3 regions of the Mesorhizobium sp. WSM3873 genome follow, and region 2 is predicted to be linked to each of the others. Evidence: predicted binding sites of a transcription regulator. Region 2 holds the regulator's gene; each other region holds the start of a gene.
What was found. The regulator LexA, encoded in region 2, represses DNA repair genes until DNA is damaged. The targets are predictions, from matches to a motif close to TGTTCNNNNTGTGTTCNG.

Region 1 (6,326 bases), on a different contig from region 2:
CCGACCGAAGCCGACAATCTGGCGGTGCGCTCGCCGACATCATAGGGCGCCGACAGGATCTCGATCAGCATGCGCGATTTTTCGGCGGCCTGCTCCTCGCTGAACACCATCGGGTAGAGGAAGGCGAACTCGTCGGCGCCGATGCGACAGACGGTCGAATAGCCATCCATCGACGCACGCAAGCGCATAGCCACCTGGATCAGGATGTCGTCGCCGGCCTTGTGGCCGAACAGGTCGTTGATGGGTTTGAAGCCATCGAGATCGAGAATGCCGACGGTGAAGGGCGCGGGATCGTCGGCGCGGTCGCTGATCAGGCGATCGACCTTGTCGTAAAAGCGACGATGGTTGCCAAGTCCGGTCAGCGGATCGGTGAAGGCCAGATCCGCGTTTTCCCTGCCTGGCTGCCCGGTGCCAAACGTCGTTTGCATCATGTTCCTGTTCTGACGGGGGAATTTGTGACCAGACTGGCAGCAAAGCGTTTAGGAAAGGTATCGGAAAATCGATTTTCTGAAGATGCGGAAAAGGGTCTTGGCGCCACGCCTGGCGGTCCAGGGTCTTTGGCGGTGGAGGCTTAAACCGGGCATTAACAGCTTCAATAAATAGTAAAGCGGCCCGGAGACGCCGGCATTGGCGCGGCTGGTCGGCTGGGCTCGGGCACCGGAGACAGGCATGCCGCACGAGGTCCGCAACGAGCCGGCGATCGCCGTGCTCCTGCCCTGCTACAATGAGGAGCTGACGATCGGTGAGGTCGTGCGGCGCTTCCGCGAGACGCTGCCCTCCGCGAGGATCTATGTCTACGACAACAATTCGAAGGACCTGACCGCGCTCAGGGCCCGCGCGGCCGGCGCGGTCGTCGTGCGCGAACCGCGCCAGGGCAAGGGCAATGTCGTGCGCCGCATGTTCGCCGACATCGACGCCGACATCTATGTGATGGCGGACGGCGACTGCACCTACGCGCCGGAAGATGCGCCGCAGCTGATCAACACGCTTTTGACCGAGCGCTCGGACATGGTGGTGGGCACCCGGCGCGGCGTCACCGACGACGCCGGCCGCTCCGGCCACGCCTTCGGCAACCGCATCTTCAACCGGCTCTACAAGGGCCTGTTCGGCGCCGATTTCACCGATATCTTTTCCGGCTACCGGGTCTTTTCGCGGCGCTTCGTCAAGAGCTTCCCGGCGGTTTCCGGCGGCTTCGAGATCGAGACCGAGATGTCGGTCCATGCCTCGCAGCTCAAGCTGCCGGTGAACGAGATGGCGCTCGACTACGGCCGCCGCCCGGAAGGCTCATCGTCGAAGCTGTCGACTTTCCGCGACGGCGCCAGGATCCTGTGGATGTTCGCCATGCTGGTGAAGGAGACGCAGCCGCTGCGTTTCTTCGGCACGTTTGCCCTGTTCTTCCTGGCGGCCAGCATCGGGCTGATGATCCCGGTGCTGATCGAGTTCGCCGAGACAGGACTTGTTCCGCGCATGCCGACCTGGGTGCTGTCCGTTGGCCTGCTCCTCTTGTCCATGCTGGCGATGGTCACCGGGCTGATCCTCGATTCGGTGTCGCGCGGCCGGGCCGAACAGAAGCGCATCTTCTATCTTTCCATCCCTGCCGGCCGCATCGAGCGACGCGCGGGCTTCAACGGCGAGGCCTCCCCGAAGAGGGAGCCGGGCAAGGCCTCGCGAGCCGCCTGATGGTCCGGCTTGGCCGCTTCGTGCTTGCCGGCGGCATCGGCTTCGTTGCCGATGCGGCCGCGCTCTGGCTGCTGCTTTCCGTCACGCCGCTCGGGCCGCTGGCCGCGCGCGTGCTGTCGATCGGCTTCGCGCTCACCGTCACCTGGCAGATCAACCGGCATTTGACCTTTGCGCCGTCGAGCCGAGGCATCGCGCAGGAGGGCGCGCGCTACGGCGGCGTCGGCGTCGCCACCAGCATCGTCAATTATCTCATCTATTGTGCCCTTCTGTTCGCGCTGCCCTCCCTGGCGCCGCTGGCAGCGCTGACGGTCGCCTCGCTGGTCGCGATGGCGCTGTCCTTCGTCGGCTATTCCCGGCTGGTCTTCGACCGATAATCTCTGGCCGATTGGCAGAAGCCGCCGATTTCCCTATATCGGCGACAGAGATTGCCGGAGACCCGAGATGCCGTTGAAAATCGCCGTCCAGATGGACCATGTCTCGACGGTGTCGATCGCCGGCGACACCACGTTCGCGCTGTCGTTGGAAGCGCAGCGGCGCGGCCACCAGCTTTTCCACTACACGCCCGACCGGCTGTCGATGCGGGGCGGCAAGGTGTTCGCGCGCGCCGAGGAGATGCAGGTGCGCGACGAGAAGGGCAGCCATTATTCGCTGGGCGAGCCGGTGCGCACCGATCTGTCGGAGATGGACGTGGTGCTGCTGAGGCAGGACCCGCCCTTCGACATGAACTACATCACCACAACCCACATTCTGGAACGCATCCATCCGAAGACGCTGGTGGTCAACAACCCGGCCTGGGTGCGCAACAGCCCGGAAAAGATCTTCGTCACCGAATTCCCGGACCTGATGCCGGAAACGCTGATCACCAAGGACCCGCAGGAGGTGGCCGCCTTCCGCAAGGAGTTCGGCGACATCATCGTCAAGCCGCTCTACGGCAATGGCGGGGCGGGCATCTTCCATCTGCACGAGGCCGACCGCAACCTTGCCTCGCTGCTCGAAATGTTCGGCCAGCTGTTCCGCGAGCCCTATATCGTGCAGCGCTATCTCAAGGACGTGCGCAAGGGCGACAAGCGCATCATCCTGATCGACGGCGAGCCGGTGGGCGCCATCAACCGCGTGCCGGCCGAGCACGATTCGCGCTCCAACATGCATGTCGGCGGCCGCGCCGAGAAGACCGAGCTGACGGAGCGCGAACGCGAGATTTGCGCCCGCATCGGGCCAGCGCTCAGGGAACGCGGCTTCATCCTCGTCGGCATCGATGTGATCGGCGACTACATGACCGAGATCAACGTCACCTCGCCGACCGGCGTGCGCGAGGTGCGGCGCTTCGGCGGCGCGGACATTGCTGCCCTGTTCTGGGACTGCGTGGAAGGAAAGCGGAAGTAGCGCCCCTCAGGTGCCCCTGAGCGGGACCGTATGTTCCGGTAATGTTCTTGCTTAAGCCGCAAATCTGTGGTTGTCTAAACCAAACTCGCTCGCCGCCTGATCGCAGGACCTGCGAGCGAGCCGGTATCCGGGGGCTTGAGACAAGATGGTAGCGCGGGTTCGCACGGTGGCTTTCCAGGGCATCGAGGCCGTGCCGGTCGATGTCCAGGTGATGATCGCGCCGGGCAAGGTCGGGATGCAGATCGTCGGTTTGCCGGACAAGGCGGTGGCAGAGAGCCGGGAACGCGTGCAGGCCGCGCTTCATGCCTCCGGCCTGTCGATGCCGTCGAAGAAGGTGACGGTGAATCTCGCGCCGGCGGACCTGCCCAAGGAAGGCAGCCACTACGACCTGCCGATCGCGCTCGGATTGATGGCCGCGCTCGGCGCCATTCCTGGCGATATGCTGGCCGGCTATGTCGTGCTCGGCGAATTGTCGCTCGACGGCACCATTGCCGCTGTCGCCGGCGCGCTGCCGGCGGCGATCGGCGCCAACGCCGAAGGCAAAGGCCTGATCTGTCCGTTCGCCTGCGGGCCGGAGGCAGCCTGGGCCGGCAAGGATTTCGATATCCTGGCGCCGCGCAGCCTGATCGCCATCGCCAACCATTTTCGCGGCACCCAGGTGCTGTCGCGTCCCGAGGCCGGCATCCAGGTCGCCGCGCGCGATCTGCCGGACCTTGCCGACATCAAGGGCCAGGAAAGCGCCAAGCGGGCGCTGGAAGTGGCGGCGGCGGGCGGCCACAATCTCCTGATGGTCGGACCGCCGGGCTCGGGCAAGTCGATGCTGGCGCAAAGGCTGCCCTCGATCTTGCCGCCGCTGGCGCCGAAGGAGCTGCTCGAAGTCTCGATGATCGCGTCGGTGGCGGGCGAGCTCGGCGAAGGCAAGCTGACAGACCGACGGCCGTTCCGCGCGCCACATCATTCGGCGTCGATGGCGGCGATGGTGGGCGGCGGCTTGCGCGTGCGGCCGGGCGAAGTGTCGCTTGCGCATCACGGCGTGCTGTTCCTCGACGAGTTCCCGGAATTCACGCCGCAGACGCTCGATGCGCTGCGCCAGCCGCTGGAGACCGGCGACTGCGTGATCGCGCGCGCCAACCACCGCGTCACCTATCCGGCGCGCATCCAACTGGTGGCGGCGATGAACCCGTGCCGCTGCGGCATGTCGGGCGAGCCGGGCTATCGCTGCCTGCGCGGCGAGCGCTGCCGCACCGAATACCAGGCGCGCATTTCCGGCCCGCTGCTCGACCGCATCGATCTCAGGATCGAAGTGCCGGCAGTCTCGGCAAGCGACCTGATCCGGCCGGACAAGGCCGAGACCAGCGCCGCGGTGGCGCAGCGCGTGGCGCGCGCCCGGGCCATGCAGCGCGAGCGGCTGGAAAGGCTGGGTGCGGCGGCCACCACCAACGCGCACTGCCCGCCTTCGGTCATCGAGGCGATCGCCAGGCCCGACGCCGCCGGGCTGACGCTGCTCAAGGACGCCAGCGAAAAGCTCGCCTTCTCGGCGCGAGCCTATCACCGCGTGCTGAAGGTCGCGCGGACGCTCGCCGATCTCGACGCCAGCGAAACCGTCGGCCGCATCCATCTCGCCGAGGCGATCTCCTACCGCATGAGCGCGGAGCGCATGGCGCAGGCGGCGTAAGGTCCCTGGCGAGCTTCGCTGCAGCGAATCCCGGACCTGGATCTCCGAGCACACCTTGTGGCGCAGCCAGTTGGCGATGTGCTGCGAGGAGATGCGCAGCGTGGATGGGCTGTCGCAGGACGTCTGCCAGACGTCCCTTTAGAGCGTTCGGGCCTTCGAAGCGTTCAGGAAAGATCGGAGTGTCGCGAAATTCGGACTCGCGCGACACCCAGGCTCAGGCATTTGTCGCGGCAGTTGGAGCGCCGCGGGCCTTCAGCTCAATGGCCGACCCGATACACGCGCCCCGTCTGCACGCCTTCAATGCTGCGTTTGTAGGCCATTGCGACACGCGTTCCCGAGACGCTTTCATAACCGGGGAAGAACGGACCAAAGCGGTCCATCGATTCCGTTAGCATCGTCGGGCTGACTGCATTGATGCGGATGCCTCTGGAGAAATCGCAGGCGGCGGCACGCACGAACCCCTCGATCCCGGCATTGGAGCTTGCGGCATTGGAGCCTTGCGCAATCGGATCATCGACGGCGATGCCGGAGGTCAGCGTGATCGACCCTCCGTCCGCAAGGTAATGCTGACCAACCAGCGCAACACGCACCTGACTGAGCAGCTTGTCCTGCAAGCCTGTGTGGAACTCGGCCGCCGTCATTTTTTCGATCGGCGCCAGGATGACATTGCCTGCGGCAACAGTGATGGCGTCAACTCGTCCGATTTTCCTGAACAGCGCATCCACGCTCTCATCATCAGCGATGTCGACCTGGTGATCACCCTGGGTGCGACCGACACGAATGATGTCGTGCCTGCCATCGCGCGCAAGCTCTTCCACCACGAAGCGACCGACATCGCCACTGGCGCCGATTACAACGATCCTCATAGAACATTCCTTTTTAATTTCAGGCTGAAGCGTTGCTACTATTCACCGAACCATTGCGGTGATAAATGCGCCACAACTTCGTTGTTTGCGAACTGGTGGTTAGCAATATGGATAGACTACGGGCCATGGAAACCTTCGTTGCCGTCGTGGAAGGAGGCAACTTCACCGAGGCTGCGCAGCGGCTCGAAATGTCGGCCGTCATGGTTGGAAAATATGTGCGTCAGCTTGAAGAAAGCCTCGGCGCGCGCTTGCTTGAGCGCACCACACGACGCCAGGGACTGACGGATGCCGGTCGTGTTTATTACGAAGATTCAAAGCGCGCGCTCGAATACATACGCGTGGCCGAAACGTCGATCGAACGACTGCGCGCATCGCCATCGGGCACGTTGCGTGTCAGTGCTCCGATCACCTTTGGCGCATGCGTCATCGCTCCCCTGATCGCGACGTTCCAGCGGACCTATCCGCTTGTGCATATTGAGATGGAACTAAGCAATCGCGTCGTCGATCTTATCGACGAGGGATTTGATATGGCCATCCGCATCGGCGATCTGGGTGATGTCGACCTCATAGCAAAACCGTTGACGATGTATCGCATGGTGATCTGTGCGTCGCCGGACTATCTGGTCCGATATGGCTATCCGCAGACCCCGCACGATCTCGGCGCGCATCACTGCCTCTCTCATACGGTATGGAACAGCCGCAATGCCTGGAAACTGAAAGGC
Region 2 (6,326 bases):
CTTCGCCTCTCGTCGCGGCTGATCGGCATCAACAACCGCGATTTGAGAACCTTCGAAACCAGCCTCGACGTTTCCGAGCGGCTTGCCGCCATGGTCCCGGACGACCGGCTGCTGGTCAGCGAGAGCGGCATCTTCACCCATCAGGACTGCCGGCGGCTGGAAAAGAGCAAGATCGGCACCTTCCTCGTCGGCGAAAGCCTGATGCGGCAGGCCGACGTGGCCGCCGCGACCGCCCTTCTGCTGACGGGCAAGGCGCCGGCCGAGGCCGTTTGACGATGCCCGCGCTTACGCATCTCGGCGCCAAGGGCGAAGCCAACATGGTCGATGTCGGCGGCAAGGCCGAGACAACGCGCACGGCCATCGCCGAAGGGTATGTCACCATGCAGCCGGAAACGCTGGAGATGATCCTGGCCGGCGACGCCAAGAAAGGCGACGTGCTGGGCACGGCGCGCATCGCCGGCATCATGGCGGCCAAGAAGACGCATGAGCTCATCCCGCTTTGCCATCCCCTCCTTCTCACCAAGGTGTCCGTCGAGATCGAGCCCGACCACGCGCTTCCCGGCCTGAGGGTCAGCGCGCTTGCCAGGGTTACCGGCAAGACCGGGGTGGAAATGGAGGCGCTGACCGCGGCGTCGGTCGCCTGCCTCACCATCTACGACATGGCCAAGGCAGCGGACCGAGGCATGGCGATTTCCGGCATCAGGCTGGTCGAGAAAACCGGCGGCAAGTCGGGCGACTACAAGGTAGGTCCTTAGCATGGCTTTGCTTCCGGTCGCCGACGCGCTCCAACGCCTGTTGGACGGCGCGACCGCGCTGCCAGGCGAAAGCGTGCCGCTGGCCGACGCGTCCGGCCGGGTGCTGGCCGACCCCGTGGTGGCTCTGCGCACCCAGCCGCCCTTCAATGCGTCGGCGATGGACGGCTACGCCGTAAGGGCCGCCGACGTAGCCTCGGCGCCGGCCCGGCTCTCCGTGATCGGCATGGCCCCCGCCGGGCGTGGCTTCACCGGCTCTGTCGGCAAGGGCGAGGCCGTGCGCATCTTCACCGGCGCGCCGCTCCCCGAAGGCGCCGATACCATCGTTATCCAGGAGAATGTCCGCGATCTCGGCGGCGGCGGCATCGAAGTGACCGAGCCGACCGTGGAGGGACGAAACGTCCGTCGCCGCGGCCTCGACTTCTGCGAGGGCGACCTGCTCCTCGAAAAAGGCCGCCAGCTCGATCCGGCGGCGCTTTCGCTGGCGGCATCGGCCAACCATCCGAGTCTCAACGTGGTGCGGCAGCCGCTGCTCGCCATCATCGCCACCGGCGACGAATTGCTGCCGCCGGGCAGCGCGCTCGGCCCCGACCAGATCATCTCGTCGAATGCCTATGGCGTCATAGCTACAGCCCAGTCGGTCGGCGCGCGCGCGCTCGACCTCGGCATCGCCGCCGACCGCAAGGACGCGATCGCGGCCCTGGTCAAGAAGGCGGTCAAGGCCGGCGCCGACGTCATCGTCACGCTTGGCGGCGCCTCCGTCGGCGACCACGACTTGATCCATGACGTGCTGACCGGCGAAGGCATGCAGCTCGACTTCTGGAAGATCGCCATGCGTCCCGGCAAGCCGCTGATGTTTGGCCGGCTCGGCGACATTCGCTGCATCGGCCTGCCCGGCAATCCGGTCGCAAGCCTGGTCTGCTCGCAGCTGTTCCTGAAGCCGCTTCTGGCGCGGCTGGGCGGCCGGTCCTGCCGGCAGGAAATCCGCACGGCCCGGTTAGGCGTCGCAATGCACGCCAACGATCTCAGGCAGGACTATGTGCGCGCCGTGGTCCGCGAAGATGCGGGGGCGTTGATCGCAACACCGTTCGGCATCCAGGATTCCTCGATGTTGAGGATGCTCGCCGATGCCAATGGCCTGATCGTGCGCCAACCCTTCGCACCGGCGGCTCAAGCCGGCGAGGAATGCAGCGTTCTGATGTTACGCTGAACAAAACGTCAACACATTCACTAAACTTTAAACGGTTGCGGAACACAACTGGAACAGATAGTGTTTGTTCTGGGTTTGTTTTTCTGATTCTGGTTTCAGAACCCATGGGGGCCGCCATGCTGACGCGCAAACAACATGAACTGCTGATGTTCATCCATGAACGGCTCAAGGAAAGCGGCATTCCGCCGTCTTTCGACGAGATGAAGGAAGCGCTCGACCTTGCCTCGAAATCGGGCATCCACCGCCTGATTACGGCGCTGGAGGAGCGCGGTTTCATTCGCCGGCTTCCGAACCGGGCGCGTGCCCTTGAAGTGCTGCGCCTACCTGACTCGATCGCGCCCGGCCTCAATGCGGCGAAGAAATTCTCGCCGAGCGTCATCCAGGGCGGCCAAGGCAATCTCGGCCGCCAGATCAAACCCGCGGCGCCCGCCCGCACGCCGACGCCCAGCAATGACGACGACGCCGTTTCAGCCGTCTCCATCCCGGTGATGGGTCGCATTGCCGCCGGCGTGCCGATCGACGCCATCCAGCACCAGACGCATTCGATCACAGTGCCGCCGGACATGATCGCGGGCGGCGAGCACTACGCGCTCGAGGTCAAAGGCGACTCGATGATCGAGGCCGGCATCTTCGATGGTGATACGGTCATCATCCGCAACGCCAGCACTGCGAGCCCCGGGGAGATCGTCGTGGCGCTGGTCGACGACGAGGAGGCGACGCTGAAGCGCTTCCGCCGCAAGGGCGCCTCCATCGCGCTCGAGGCTGCCAATCCGGCCTATGAGACCCGCATCTTTGGTCCTGATCGCGTCAAGGTTCAAGGCAAGCTCGTGGGGCTCATCCGCCGCTACTGAGGGGGCTGCGGCTTGGCTTCCGGCTTCTCGGGCTTCTTGTAAGGCGCTAACCCCCTCGCCTCACGCGAGTAGCGCCGCTGTTCGTGCCAAGGGCGGTACGGTTTTTCGACGGCGTATTGAATGGATGCTCGCGCCGTCGCCGATTGCGGATCGAAGAAGACGGCGGCACTGCCGTCGCGCGCGAGCTGCCGCTTGGTGACGACGAGGATACGTGGATCGCGGCAGGGATTGTAGGCCGTGGCGTCGTTGATGACGATGAGGTCTGCAAAGTCGCAGGCAGGTCGGGAAGCTTCGCGGTTCTCGGCGAGCGCGACGATCGCGCCCGATGGATGCCGGCCAATGCAGAGATCGCCCGTGCAGTAAAAAGGCGATCCAGGCGGCAAGTCGACGGGATCGGCTATGTCCAGCGTGCCCTTGGCGAATGTCTCCGGCGGCACGATCGTTTCGGCCTTGAGCGCGCGTTTCCAGTTATCGGTGGTGAACTCGTTGGAGCGGGCACGATTGACGGCGAGTTCGCCGCCGCCGATCGGCATCGCCACCAGATGCGCGTCCTCCGAGATCAGCAGGTCCGGCGTGCGCACCTGCGGGATGATCATGACGGCCGCGACTGCCAAAGGAATTGCGGCCAGCCTCAGCCAGGTAGTCGCCATCGTGGCGATGACGAGCGCGATCGTCGCCAGCAGCACCGAATGGATCGAGATCAGGCCCACGGCATCGACCGGCGACCACTCCGAAAGCCACGCCGAGATCGCGATCATCGCCGTCAGGCCCTTGCCCATCAAATAGAGGAAGGGCCCGTCGAAGCCGAACGGCATCATGACCGCGCTGGCGACGGCGAGAAACATCACGACCGTGACGATCGGCATGATCGCGAGATTGGCCAGCAGGCTGAGCGGCGAGACGCGCTGGAAATGCCAGATGGCAAACAGCGCTGTGGCACTTCCGGCAATGATCGACGTCATTGCGGCGCCACCTGCTCCGACTGCCAGTTTATGCGACATGAACCGCAGGAACGAACGCTTTGCCGGCGGCGCTCTCACCTTGCCGGCGCGGTAGTCGGACCAGCCGGCATAGGCGCCGACAAGAGCGGCGGTTGCCGCGAACGACATCTGAAAGCTCGGGCCAACCACTTCATGCGGCGACACCAGAATGACGGCGATGGCCGAGATCGCCAAATTGCGCATCGTCAGCGCCGCCCGGTCGAAAAGCACGGCGACCAGCATGACGGCCAGCATGATGAAGCTTCGCTCGGCGGCTACCACCACGCCGGAGATGACGAGATAGGCGGCAATCGAGATAAGCGCGATTGCCGCGGCATATTTCTTCACCGGCCGGCGTGACGAAAAATCCGGGAACAGCGCAAAGGCGCCGCGCAGCAGAAGCATGACCGTGCCGGCGACCAGCGCCATGTGGAGGCCCGAAATCGAGATGATGTGATAGATGCCGGTCCGCCGCATCGCCTCGTTGATGTCCTCGGGAATGCCGGCGCGCACGCCGACGATCAGTGCAGCGGCAATCTCGCCTTCGGGTCCGCCAATGGTGCTTCTGATGTGATCGGCAATGTTTTCGCGCGCGTGCTCGATGGCTGAGGCGATGCTCGTCTGAGCGATCGGGTCGGTTGGCGGAATGAGTTTCGGGTCGCCGAGGAAAAATCCACTGCCGCCGATGCCGGAAAAATAGCTGTCGAAGGAAAAATCATAGCTTTCGGGACGGACCGGCCCGGTCGGCGGCAGGAGCCGTGCGTAACCCGTCACCAGCGATCCAGCCTTCATGCCGGCCGGGATCCTGCGTGCCGAGAGCCTGACGCGATCCGGTGCGTAGCGCAGCTTTGGATGCGCGGTCGAGACGAGATCGATGGTCAGCCTGACGCGGCCATTGGCCATTTCCTCGGCGACGGCGACGCGGCCTGTCAGCCGCGTCTGGATTTCGGAGCCGAGCATCGGTGTTGCGGCGCGCCAGGTCTCGACCTTCGCGGCGACGAAGCCCAGCGCGCAAAACAGAGCCGCCATAAAGACCAGGTGTGTCTTCAGCCAGGGACGCGAAACGGCCGCGCATAGAGCCATCAGCGCCACCGCCGCCAGCGGTCGGTAAAGATCCGGCTCGGCGCTCAAGGAATAATAGAGTATCACGCCGGCGGCCAGGAACACCGGCACCAGCAGGAAGCCGATGCCGCGGTCGAGCTCGGTGGAGGCTGCCTCGGCCACACCCCGGCGAAACGCGGAAAACGAGGCACGGCGGAACCGCCTGCGGATTAAGTCGATGGCCGCCGGCGGAGGAGCTTGTAGCGAAGCATCGCCGTCCGGCGGCAAAATCTCGGTGGCCGGACGCGGTACGGGAACCAAAACCGGTACTGCCTCGGCAGGTATGGTGTCGGCAAACAGCAGGCGCTCGCTCACGCCAGCCGTCGTCTCCTCGCCCTCCTCCGCACCCCGGCCACGTCCAGCCATCGGGTCTGCCCCTTGCGCCCCAGACCTCCTATGCTACATGAACGCCCACCGCGCGAAAGTCCGCGCAATCATGCCCGCTTCAGAGCTTCTTCCGAGAGTTCCATGTCCGACAAGGTCGTCACCCGCTTTGCCCCCTCGCCCACCGGCTATTTGCACATCGGCGGCGCGCGCACGGCGCTGTTCAACTGGCTCTACGCCAGGCACACGGCCGGCACGATGCTGCTGCGCATCGAGGACACCGACCGCGAGCGCTCCACCGAAGCGGCGACGGCCGCTATCCTGGACGGGCTGACCTGGCTCGGCCTCTCATGGGACGGCGAGGCCGTGTCGCAGTTCGAGCGCGCGCCGCGCCACCGTGAGGTGGCAGAGGAGCTCGTACGGCTGGGCAAGGCTTATTACAGCTATGAAACGCCTGCCGAGCTGGAGGCGATGCGCGAGGCGGCGCGGGCCAAAGGGCTGCCGCCGCGCTACAATGGCCAGTGGCGCGACCGCGATCCCTCCGAGGCGCCTCCCGGCGTCAAGGGCGCCATCCGCATCAAGGCGCCAACCGAAGGAGAGACCCTCGTGCACGACCGCGTGCAGGGCGAGGTGCGATTCCCGAACAAGGACCTCGACGACTTCATCATCCTGCGCTCGGACGGCAACCCGACCTACATGCATGCCGTCGTCGTCGACGATCACGATATGGGCGTCACCCACATCATCCGCGGCGACGATCACCTGACCAACGCCGCGCGCCAGACCGTAATCTACAACGCCATGGGCTGGACCGTGCCGTCGATGTCGCACATCCCGCTGATCCATGGTGCCGACGGCGCCAAGCTGTCGAAGCGCCACGGCGCGCTCGGCGTCGAGGCTTATCGCGCCATGGGCTATCTGCCGGAGGCCCTGCTCAACTATCTGGCCAGGCTCGGCTGGAGCCACGGCGACGACGAGGTGATGTCGATCAAGGATATGATCTCCTGGTTCGACATCGGCGACGTCAACAAGGGCGCCGCCCGGTTCGACTTTGCCAAGCTCGAGGCGCTGAACGGCGTCCATATGCGCAAGATGGACGACAAGGCGC
Region 3 (6,326 bases), on a different contig from region 2:
GGTGGCGAAGACCTTTATGCCGACCATGTGCGCGGCGATCATGGTGGCGGCCACGGTGGTGCCGCCGGTGCGCTTTTGGGCGACGGCAAAGCCGATATCGGCACGCGACAGCTTCATGGCGTCGCCGGTCATGGCAAGCGATTCGCGCTCGCCATCGGACAGGCCAATCTTGATGCGGCCATCGACCACGGCGATCGTCGCCGGCACGGCGCCGCCCTCGGCGATGATCTGCTCGACCTTGGCGGCCATCGCGCCATTGTCGGGGTATGGCATGCCGTGGGTAATGATGGTGCTTTCCAGCGCCACCACAGGCCGCCCGGCGGCAAGCGCCTCCGCCACTGGCGGATGAATGTCGATGAAGGGGCGGGCGGTCTCGGGCGTCATGTCCGTTCTCCACTCCGGAGAAAACTCCGGCAAGATAGTTTGTGGCCCTATGCCACCACCCGCGCCTCGTGCACAAGGGCAAGCGCCTGGCCAAAACTGCCGGCGGTGAAAGACGGTACCGCCTCGGCGCTCTCAATGGCGAGCATCGCTGCGGCAACACCTTCGCGCAGTGCCCTCCGCAAAGGGAGCCCGCGCAGCAGCGCGGCAACCGTGGCTCCGGTCAGGGCGTCGCCGGCGCCGGTCACGTCGGCAACTCGTCGCGGGGCGGGCGGGTCGATGGCGAAGACGCCCGATTGGTCGAAGCCGAGCACCGGAGCACTGCCGGCCGTGATCACGCCTGCCGTCAAGCCCAGTCGCCTGAGTTCCCCGACAAGATCGCGGCCGGAGATATCCGCACCAGCCAGCGCCGCCGCCTCTCGGCGGTTCATGAACAGCAGCGAAAGATTGCCGAGCAGCGGCGCTAGCCGCACCACCTTGGCTGGCGAGACGGCGATGGCGAAAACCGGTCTGTCGCCGGCTTGCGCAACCAGGCGCTCGAGGGCCGCCGTCGGCAGGTTCGCGTCGCAGAGGATCGCGTCTGCCTCGGCGATCGCCTCGCGCACCTTGGCGCGGCGGATCTGCTTGGGGAAGGCGAGGTCGTAAAGGCCCATATCGGCAAAGCCGACGATCAGCTCCCCCTCGCTGTCGATCAGCGCAGTGTAGCTCGGCGTCGTGCGGTCGAGGAACACCGCCGAAAGGTCGGCGATGCCGGCCTCGTCGATCGCCGATGCGACGGTCTCACCCGCCGCATCGCCGCCGCGCACCGAAAGCAGCGAGGCCGAGACGCCGCGCTTCACAATGCTGCGCAGCGCGTTGAAGACGCCGCCGCCGACATCCTCGCGCATGATGCCGGGATTGGATGCGGCGGGCACGTAAGGGCCCGAGACCTGGCCGCGCCGGTCGATATGGGCGCCGCCCAGCGCTAGGATGTTTGGGGATGTCGGCATGCCGCGGAGGTGACCTCGTTGATTGTTTGCGTGCGCACACTAGGTTTCCGCGCATCGCCCCGCAATCGGGTCGCGATTCGGGCCGCCCGGATATCGAGATCTCGCTTGGATCAGCAGCACTGGTTCACGCCATCTCTAGTGAGACAAAAATAGAACAAATCCAGATATTGTTTGTTTTCCAGCCATTTGCTGCCTCTTGCCAGATGAGAACAAAAAAGGTACAAACTGGCAGGGATCACGGATTGTCCGGCCTTCATTGACGACCAAGGGGTGATGTATCATGGCTCAGAATAGTTTGCGGCTTGTAGAGGATAAGGCAGTGGACAAATCAAAGGCTCTGGATGCGGCGCTGTCGCAAATCGAGCGCGCTTTCGGCAAGGGCTCGATCATGCGGCTCGGCGCCAATGAGCAGGTGGTCGAGATCGAAACCGTGCCGACGGGATCGCTCGGGCTGGACATCGCGCTCGGCGTTGGCGGGCTGCCGCGCGGCCGCATCATCGAAATCTACGGGCCGGAAAGCTCGGGCAAGACGACGCTGGCGCTGCACACGGTTGCGGAAGCCCAGAAGAAGGGCGGTATCTGCGCCTTCGTCGATGCCGAGCACGCGCTCGATCCGGTCTATGCCCGCAAGCTCGGCGTAGACCTCGAAAACCTCCTGATCTCGCAGCCCGACACGGGTGAGCAGGCGCTGGAGATCTGCGACACGCTGGTGCGCTCCGGCGCCATCGACGTTCTGGTGGTCGATTCGGTGGCGGCACTGACGCCGCGCGCCGAAATCGAGGGCGAGATGGGCGATGCGCTGCCCGGCCTGCAGGCCCGCCTGATGAGCCAGGCGCTGCGCAAGCTGACCGCGTCAATCTCGCGCTCCAACACCATGGTCATCTTCATCAACCAGATCCGTATGAAGATCGGCGTCATGTTCGGCTCGCCGGAAACCACGACCGGCGGCAACGCGCTGAAATTCTACGCCTCGGTGCGCCTCGACATCCGCCGCATCGGCTCGGTCAAGGATCGCGACGAAGTGGTCGGCAACCAGACCCGCGTCAAGGTGGTGAAGAACAAGCTGGCTCCGCCCTTCAAGGTGGTCGAGTTCGACATCATGTATGGCGAGGGCGTGTCGAAGACCGGCGAGCTCGTCGATCTCGGGGTCAAGGCCGGCGTGGTCGAGAAGTCGGGCGCCTGGTTCTCCTACAATTCGCAGCGTCTCGGTCAGGGCCGTGAGAACGCCAAGCTTTTCCTGCGCGACAATCCGGACACGGCGCGCGAGATCGAGCTGGCGCTGAGGCAGAATGCCGGGCTGATCGCCGAAAAATTCCTCGAGAACGGCGGCTCCGAAGGCGGTGACGACGGCTTCGAGGACGAGGCTGGCGCGATGTAGGCACTGCCGGAGTTCGGCCATAATCCGGATCCATTATCTAAAGCTGATGTAATCGAGTTCCCTAGTACTGCGTCCGAACCGCCGGCCTTCGTGCCGGCGGTTTGCGTTTGGGGGCGAGGGCACAGGCCGCCCAGCCGGAGGATTGGCCTGGTTCCGTGTTTCTGGACAGGGTCAAGAGCTACGGCTAAAAGGCCAATCTACCTTCTGACACACGAAAGCCCATTTGCCGCCGGCCTGGCCGGCGGTTTTCGCGAAAAGGCAGTATCCATGAGTGGCGTGAACGAGATCCGGTCGACATTCCTCGACTATTTCCGCAAGGAGGGTCATGAGATCGTCGCCTCCAGCCCGCTGGTGCCGCGCAACGATCCGACGCTGATGTTCACCAACGCCGGCATGGTGCAATTCAAGAACGTGTTCACCGGCCTGGAGAAGCGGTCCTATTCGCGCGCCGCGACCGCGCAGAAGAGCGTGCGCGCCGGCGGCAAGCACAACGATCTCGACAATGTCGGCTACACCGCGCGCCATCTCACCTTCTTCGAGATGCTCGGCAATTTCTCGTTCGGCGATTATTTCAAGGAGCGCGCGATCGAGCTTGCCTGGAACCTGATCACCAAGGAATTCGGCCTGCCGAAGGACAAGCTTCTGGTCACCGTCTATCACACCGACGACGAGGCGGCCGGTTACTGGAAGAAGATCGCCGGCTTCTCGGACGATCGCATCATCCGCATCCCGACCTCTGACAATTTCTGGGCGATGGGCGACACCGGTCCCTGTGGTCCGTGCTCGGAGATATTCATCGATCGCGGCGAGCATATCTGGGGCGGTCCGCCCGGCAGCCCGGAGGAGGACGGCGACCGGTTCCTCGAATTCTGGAACCTGGTGTTCATGCAATATGAGCAGGTGACGAAAGACGAGCGCATCGACCTGCCGCGCCCGTCGATCGACACCGGCATGGGCCTGGAGCGCATGGCTTCGATCCTTCAGGGAGTGGAGAGCGTCTTTGAGACCGACCTGTTCCGGCATTTGATCGATGCGGCATGCTCGGCGCTCGGGCACGGTCACAACCAGGAGAACGCAGCATCCTTCCGCGTGATCGCGGATCATTTGCGCTCGTCATCCTTCCTGGTGGCCGACGGCGTGCTGCCCTCCAATGAAGGCCGCGGCTATGTGCTGCGTCGCATCATGCGTCGTGCCATGCGCCATGCGCAACTGCTCGGCGCCAAGGAGCCGCTGATGTGGAAGCTGGTGCCGGCGCTGGTGCGCGAGATGGGCCAGGCCTATCCGGAACTGGTGCGTGGCGAAGCGCTGATTACCGAGACGCTGAAGCTCGAGGAGACGCGCTTCCGCAAGACGCTGGTCCGCGGTCTCGGCCTGCTTTCGGAGGCGACGGAACAGCTGCACGCCGGCGACATGCTGGATGGCGAGACGGCCTTCAAGCTCTACGACACCTATGGCTTCCCGCTCGACCTGACGCAGGATGCGCTGCGCCAACGCGACATCTCGGTCGATCTTGCCGGCTTCACCGCTGCGATGGAGCGGCAGAAGGCGGAAGCGCGCGCGCACTGGGCGGGGTCGGGCGAAGCGGCGACCGAGACGGTCTGGTTCCCGGTGCGCGAGCAGACCGGCGCCACCGATTTCCTCGGTTACGAGACGGAAGAGGCGGAAGGCCTGATCCAGGCCCTGGTCAAGGATGGCAAGATCGTCGACAGCGCCGGGCAGGGCGACGCGGTTGCCGTCGTCGTCAACCAGACGCCATTCTATGGCGAATCCGGTGGCCAGATGGGCGATACCGGCATGATTTCCGGCGACGGCTTCTCGATCGAGGTCACCGACACGCAAAAGAAGGCCGACGGGCTTTTCGTGCATTTGGGCAAGGTGACGCGCGGTACGATCAAGACCGGCGCTGCCGTGGAGCTAAAGGTCGATCACGCGCGCCGTTCGAAGCTGCGCGCCAATCACTCCGCGACGCATCTCATCCACGAGGCGCTGCGTGAGGTGCTGGGCACCCATGTCGCGCAGAAGGGTTCGCTGGTCGCGCCTGATCGCCTCCGCTTCGACATCTCGCACAACAAGCCGATCTCGGCCGAGGAGCTCGAGGATGTCGAGCGCATGGCCAACGAGATCGTCGTGCAGAACAGTCCGGTGACGACGCGGCTGATGTCGGTGGACGATGCTATTGCCGAGGGCGCGATGGCGCTGTTCGGCGAGAAATACGGCGACGAGGTGCGCGTCGTTTCGATGGGCACCGGCCTGCACGGCGCCAAGGCCAACCGTCCCTATTCGGTCGAGCTCTGCGGCGGCACGCATGTCAGGTCGACCGGCGATATCGGCCTTGTGCGCATCCTGTCGGACAGCGCGGTCGCCGCCGGCGTGCGCCGCATCGAGGCGCTGACCGGCGAGGCGGCCCGCAGGCATCTCGACGAGCAGGACAAGCGCCTGAAGGCAGCCGCGGCGACTTTGAGGATTTCGCCGGCCGACGTTCCGGCGCGTGTCGAGACTTTGCTCGAGGAGCGCAAGAAACTCGAGAAAGAGCTCAGCGAGGCGCGCAAGAAACTGGCCCTTGGCGGCGGCGCGGCCGTTGCCGATGCTCCGGCCACCAACGAGACGGTTGCGGGTGTCGGCTTCCTCGGCAAAGCGGTCAGCGGTGTCGCGCCGAAGGACCTGAAGCCGCTTGCGGATGCCGGCAAGAAGACGCTGGGCTCCGGCGTGGTCGTCTTTATCGGCGCCGGCGAGGACAACAAGGCGAGCGTGGTGGTCGGCGTCACCGACGACTTGACCGGCCGCTTCAGCGCTGTCGATCTCGTCCGTGTTGCGTCCGCCGCGCTTGGCGGGCAGGGCGGCGGCGGGCGCCCTGATATGGCGCAAGCCGGCGGCCCCGACGCCTCCAAGGCGGACGACGCCATCGCGGCGGTAAAGGCGGCGCTCGAAGCCGCGTAAGCCCGCTACAGGGCTTCAATTTAAGCCAGTTCCACCTTCTCCGAGGGTAGCGCTGCCCCTCATCTGGCAGCCGCCATCTTCTCCCCGTCGAACGGGGAGAAGGGCGCTGTCACCGCGATTTTCGCCAATCGCCGGCGTCGCGCCCAGCCTCTTTCTCCTCATTTAGGCCCGTTTACGGGGAGAAATGCCCGGCAGGGCAATGAGGGGCACGCCGGCGTCGAGGACGTTCACTCGAATCAGGCGGCTTTCTCGGTTCGCGCAAAGCTCGGGCGAACGGCAACGCGTCCATACCAATCCCGGATTTCTGGAAACCGCGCAAGCAGCTTTCGCCCTTCGGCGACCTTGAGGAAATAGCCGATAATCGACGCCGCGTGCAGATCGGCCAGGGTCAACTGATCGCCGAGCAGCCAGGGGCCCGGGGTGCTCAATGAAACAAGCGTCCGCAGCACCGTCTCCGCCTGCGAAATCCCCCGCGCGATCAAGGCTTCGTCCGGCGGCGCCTTTTCCAGCCGCTCGACGGCGACATTCCAGACCATGGCCCGGTAAGCGTAGGCATCGAGCATGCCGATGATCTGGTTCATCCGCGCCCGACAGCGCGTATCGCTGGGCTGCAGGGCCGGACCGGCGAAGGCCTCGTCGAT

Region 1: A9K71_RS26950 (YifB family Mg chelatase-like AAA ATPase) is a predicted target of LexA. The motif match lies at 3,095-3,112, and genes of this name have one in related genera.
Region 3: recA (recombinase RecA) is a predicted target of LexA. The motif match lies at 1,576-1,593, and genes of this name have one in related genera.

What each region holds. Positions count from the first base shown of each region.
Region 1 is NZ_LYTM01000055.1:189,185-195,510, forward strand. It holds gene A9K71_RS26930 (EAL domain-containing protein) at 1-428, opposite strand, end outside; gene A9K71_RS26935 (glycosyltransferase family 2 protein) at 670-1,680, shown strand; gene A9K71_RS26940 (GtrA family protein) at 1,680-2,054, shown strand; gene gshB (glutathione synthase) at 2,122-3,063, shown strand; gene A9K71_RS26950 (YifB family Mg chelatase-like AAA ATPase) at 3,209-4,738, shown strand; gene A9K71_RS26955 (short chain dehydrogenase) at 4,996-5,604, opposite strand; gene A9K71_RS26960 (LysR family transcriptional regulator) at 5,730-6,326, shown strand, end outside.
Region 2 is NZ_LYTM01000008.1:112,870-119,195, reverse strand. It holds gene trpC (indole-3-glycerol phosphate synthase TrpC) at 1-273, shown strand, start outside; gene moaC (cyclic pyranopterin monophosphate synthase MoaC) at 276-755, shown strand; gene glp (gephyrin-like molybdotransferase Glp) at 757-1,962, shown strand; gene lexA (transcriptional repressor LexA) at 2,079-2,813, shown strand; gene A9K71_RS07570 (ComEC/Rec2 family competence protein) at 2,807-5,260, opposite strand; gene gltX (glutamate--tRNA ligase) at 5,363-6,326, shown strand, end outside.
Region 3 is NZ_LYTM01000013.1:54,650-60,975, forward strand. It holds gene A9K71_RS11830 (pseudouridine-5'-phosphate glycosidase) at 1-384, opposite strand, end outside; gene A9K71_RS11835 (carbohydrate kinase family protein) at 432-1,370, opposite strand; gene recA (recombinase RecA) at 1,651-2,748, shown strand; gene alaS (alanine--tRNA ligase) at 3,016-5,685, shown strand; gene A9K71_RS11850 (glutathione S-transferase family protein) at 5,922-6,326, opposite strand, start outside.